Regions from separate parts of the Pantoea sp. Lij88 genome, predicted to be linked through region 2. Evidence: riboswitches for the same ligand, from Rfam matches in the RefSeq annotation. Region 2 holds a riboswitch; the other holds the start of a gene.
What was found. A riboswitch is a leader RNA that binds a small molecule or an ion and turns the genes downstream of it on or off. The one in region 2 is predicted to bind thiamine pyrophosphate.

Region 1 (2,200 bases), 1.6 Mb from region 2:
CCAGTTCAGCGCTTCGGCCACGCCATTCACTTTTTCCAGCGCCTGATAGATCGGCACGGTCCCGATAGGCACCGGGCTGTTTCGCAAAATCCATTCGCGCGTTTCATGAATATAACGGCCGGTTGAGAGATCCATCACCGTGTCGGCACCCCAGCGAGTCGACCAGACCAGCTTTTCCACCTCCTCCTCAATGGAAGAGGTCACCGCCGAGTTACCGATGTTGGCGTTGACCTTAACCAGGAAGTTGCGGCCAATGATCATCGGCTCCGATTCCGGGTGATTGATATTGGCAGGGATGATGGCGCGTCCGGCAGCGACCTCCTGACGCACAAACTCGGGTGTGATGCTGGCTGGCAGATGCGCGCCAAAACTGTGGCCTGGATGCTGTTGCAGCAGCACCTCGCTGCGGATTCGCTCACGGCCCATGTTTTCCCGCAGGGCGATAAACTCCATCTCCGGGGTAATCATCCCCTGGCGGGCATAGTGCAGTTGCGTGACGCGGCGGCCTGCGCGGGCGCGGCGCGGAGTCGGAAGATGATCGAAGCGCAGATGATCCAGCCCCTCGTCAGCCAGCCGCTGCTGGGTATAGCCCGAGCTGTTCTGTTCGAGAAGCTCGCTGTCGTCGCGTTCAGCAATCCAGCGGGCACGCAGTTTTTCCAGGCCACGATGCACATCGATCTGTGCCGCAGGATCGCCATAGGCACCCGCCGTGTCATAGACCGGCACCGCTTCATTCTGCTCATAGAGAGGCTGTTCTTTGCTGCCGCCGATGTGGGTCGGGCTGAGGGTGATTTCACGCATGGGAACGCGAATATCTTCCCGGCTGCCGTTAATCCAGATGCGACGGGACTGGGGAAAGGCACTGCCGCTTTGCAGAGAATCGATAAATTCCTGCGCCTGGGCACGCTGTTCACGACGGGTCATTTTTGGTTCAGACATAGCAATCTTCCAGTTAAGGGGGAACGATGCTTGTCCGGAGTTCGGAAGGAGTAACCGTATAAGCAGCACAAGCGTGCTGACATACAGAGAAGTTTTACTCTTGTTCCCTTCGCAGGTTCTAACCTGATCAGGTTCCGCGGATCCCGAATTAACGGTCTCAGCCCAACTGGGCACTCCGACAAGAAGCCGTTTTCACGCGGGTGTCTGATAAGAGACTCGGGCGTAAAAACCTTACATTTCAAAGCGAAAATAAAAAAGGTTCTTTGGAGAGCACTCCTCAGAACCTGTTCAGCATAAAAGGGCTACGGGATAATCTCAACCCCTTTGCCTGTGATAGTCATTACGCCGGACGGGCGATATGGCTGTCATTCGCTACCGGCGGGGGGACAAGTTTGTTATCCCATGCCAGCTGAATCAGCTTATCTTCCAGCGTGAAGCGTGCTTCCAGCACTTCACCCACTTCAGACAGCGCCTGCTGGAAAGTCATGCAGTTTTCGTCGTCAATGGCCTGCTGCAGGTGACCGTCATACAGTTGCATCAGACGCTCGGTGTTGGCTTCCAGCGGAGGATAGATCTGCGCGGCAGCAATCATCGGACTGTCGCCACTCATTTCACTGATGACGCGCTCGTAGATACTGAAGTGACCCGCAGAAAGATAATCGACCAGGCCGTGGCAGAAGTTGTCCAGCGCCTGCTCATCCAGACGCGTCAGCGCCTCTTTATTGGGTTTAAGACCGACCAGGTGATAATAGGTCACCAGCAGCTGACGACGGGCTTCAAGCCACGAATCGACCAGTTCATTACTGCCACCTACGCGTTCAGCCAGGACGTCTAACTGGTTAAGCATATCTAACTCCATGTGAGTTATAGTTGTTTATCTACACACTTAACATCAGGGCTTCAGCGTGCGAATTGACGCTAAGGATGACGAAATAAATGCAATGCGAAATCTCAAGCGTAGACGCTGGATGGTGGATTGTCAGCCATGAACAGAAACTTTGGTTGCCACAAGGTGATTTACCCCACGGAAACGCCGAAAAATTTGGTTTGACCGGCAGTAAGGCCCGGACCATTGGAGAATGGCAGGGGGAGAAAGTCTGGCTGATTTGTGAGCCTCGCACCTCCGATATGTTTTCAGTCCGGCAGCTCATCGATCAGGATGTCGAGCTGTTTCAGCTGGTGGGTCGCGGTGTGCAGCTGGCGGAATTCTACCGTTCTCATCGCTGGTGCGGCTATTGCGGCCATGAAATGCACCACAGTA
Region 2 (2,200 bases):
CTGCCGAAGAAAGCCAGTAACAGGCGTGCATCCACCGGCGGACTCTGCGAGAACGTGCTCATCACCCGAAACAGCATGCAGGGCAGGGCGACGTTAAACACAAAGCGGTTCATTCCTTCGCTGATGCTGGCGGGCCATTTTCCGAGGCGCGTCAGGCAGTATCCCAGCAGGATCAGGATAAACAGCGGGGCTGACAGATAAATTTGATGGCTTAAGCTTTCAAACAGCAGTGGCATAGAGAGAGTCTGGTCAGACGATGATTAGTTATCAGACTAACAAATTGCTAACTAACTGTTAACTGTAACAGTGTCTGGATTGACCGTAGCCGGGACGCTACCCGAGCCAGCGACGCGCCTGCTGGTCGCTGATATCCCGGTAATAGACACGATGGATTATTTCGCCGCAGCCCGGACAACGCGCGGAAAGATAGGTGGAAAGGTAATGTCTGCCATTTGGCGCGACGGCGCCCTGACGTTCAATAATAATGTCCTGCCATCGATGGCGGTGTGGAATAAGCGCTGACAATCGCATCATACATCCTGAATAGTATGAAGTTCCGCTTCAGAAGTTTTCTAACTCAATGAAATAATTTGTTTTTTACGATGACGCTGCGAGCAGGTTAATTATTATGGAGAAACCAGAATGACTGCGGGAAATATTACCCGTTCGGGTAATAACCAGAGTTACCTATAAAGAGGTATCCCGTGAGCCCGCAGCATTAAGCCTTTTTTTCCACCGTCATGAGTTGATCGGGATCATGTGAATTGTTTCAGCTCTGATTATTTGCCGGGCTGGTGTCGCTTGCTTTCGCCGCACAGCTCTCCTATGCTGCAAGCCGTAACACGACTCGGGGTGCCGCTTTCCACACGGAAAGGGCTGAGAAAAACCCGCTGACCTGAACTGGATAATGCCAGCGTAGGGAAGTCTGATGCCTGACCGCATTCGCCTTCTTGTTCGCCGGTTGGGAGCTACGATGACACATCAATCTCAACACCTTTCTGCCGCGCACTTCGCGCCCATCCTGCACACTTTCCGCCGTCAGTCACCGCTGGTGCACTGCATGACCAATGACGTGGTTCAGAACTTCACCGCCAATGTACTGCTGGCACTTAATGCCTCACCTGCAATGGTAATTGATGCTGAGGAAGCCGCAGAGTTCAGCCGCTTTGCCGATGCGCTGCTGATTAACGTGGGCACCCTGACCCGCGAACGCCAGCAGGCGATGCAGGCTGCGGTCATCGCTGCCAGAGAGGCGGGCACACCCTGGACACTCGATCCGGTTGCCGTCGGTGCGCTGACGCTACGCAGTGAGTTCTGCCAGCAGTTGCTAAGTCAGCAACCGGCGGTAATCCGGGGAAATGCGTCAGAGATTCTGGCGCTGGCACAGCAGGCCAGCGGCGGGCGCGGTGTCGATACGCTGCATCAGGCCGATGCGGCACTCGATGCGGCACAGCATCTCGCTGAGACCTGGAACACGCTGGTGATCGTTACCGGAGAAGTGGACTATGCCACCGATGGTCAGCGATTCCTCGCCATAAGCGGGGGAAGCCCGTTAATGACGCGGGTGGTCGGGACCGGCTGCGCGCTCTCGGCTGTGGTCGCGGGCTTCAGCAGTCTGCCTGGCGATCGTTTATTGAATGTCGCTGCTGCCTGCCAGGTCATGGCCCTGGCGGGGGAAAAGGCAGCGGCGCAGACGTGCGGGCCGGGCAGCTTTGCCACGGCGTTTATCGATGCACTCTGGACGCTGGAGGCGAAATCATGAAGCGCATTAATGCCCTGACGATTGCCGGTACCGATCCCAGCGGTGGCGCAGGTATTCAGGCCGATCTGAAAACCTTTTCCGCGTTGGGAGCCTATGGCACCAGCGTTATTACCGCGCTGGTGGCACAAAATACGCAGGGCGTGCAGTCGGTTTATCGCATTGAACCTGACTTTGTTGCCGCCCAGCTCGACTCGGTGCTGGATGATGTGCGCATCGACAGCGCAAAAATCGGCATGCTGTCAGAAACGGCCATCGTGGAACAGGTTGCCGCCCGGCTAAAGCATGCGGCGATCCCCTTTGTGGTGCTGGATACGGTCATGGTCGCGAAAAGTGGTGATGCGTTGCTCTCGCCAGATGCCGTGGCCAGCGTACGGGAGCTGTTACTGCCGCAGGTCTCGCTGATCACGCCTAATCTGCCGGAAGCGGCGGCGTTGCTGG

Region 1: it holds a riboswitch for thiamine pyrophosphate, as region 2 does, so the genes downstream of both, thiC (phosphomethylpyrimidine synthase ThiC) here and thiM (hydroxyethylthiazole kinase) in region 2, are expected to answer to the same signal.

The regions. Positions count from the first base shown of each region.
Region 1 is NZ_CP118269.1:3,755,649-3,757,848, reverse strand. Features, by position in the region: gene thiC (phosphomethylpyrimidine synthase ThiC) at 1-939, opposite strand, end outside; TPP riboswitch at 1,027-1,127, opposite strand; gene rsd (sigma D regulator) at 1,280-1,786, opposite strand; gene nudC (NAD(+) diphosphatase) at 1,876-2,200, shown strand, end outside.
Region 2 is NZ_CP118269.1:1,421,588-1,423,787, forward strand. Features, by position in the region: gene PU624_RS10400 (AEC family transporter) at 1-236, opposite strand, end outside; gene PU624_RS10405 (hypothetical protein) at 334-531, opposite strand; TPP riboswitch at 839-939, shown strand; gene thiM (hydroxyethylthiazole kinase) at 974-1,762, shown strand; gene thiD (bifunctional hydroxymethylpyrimidine kinase/phosphomethylpyrimidine kinase) at 1,759-2,200, shown strand, end outside.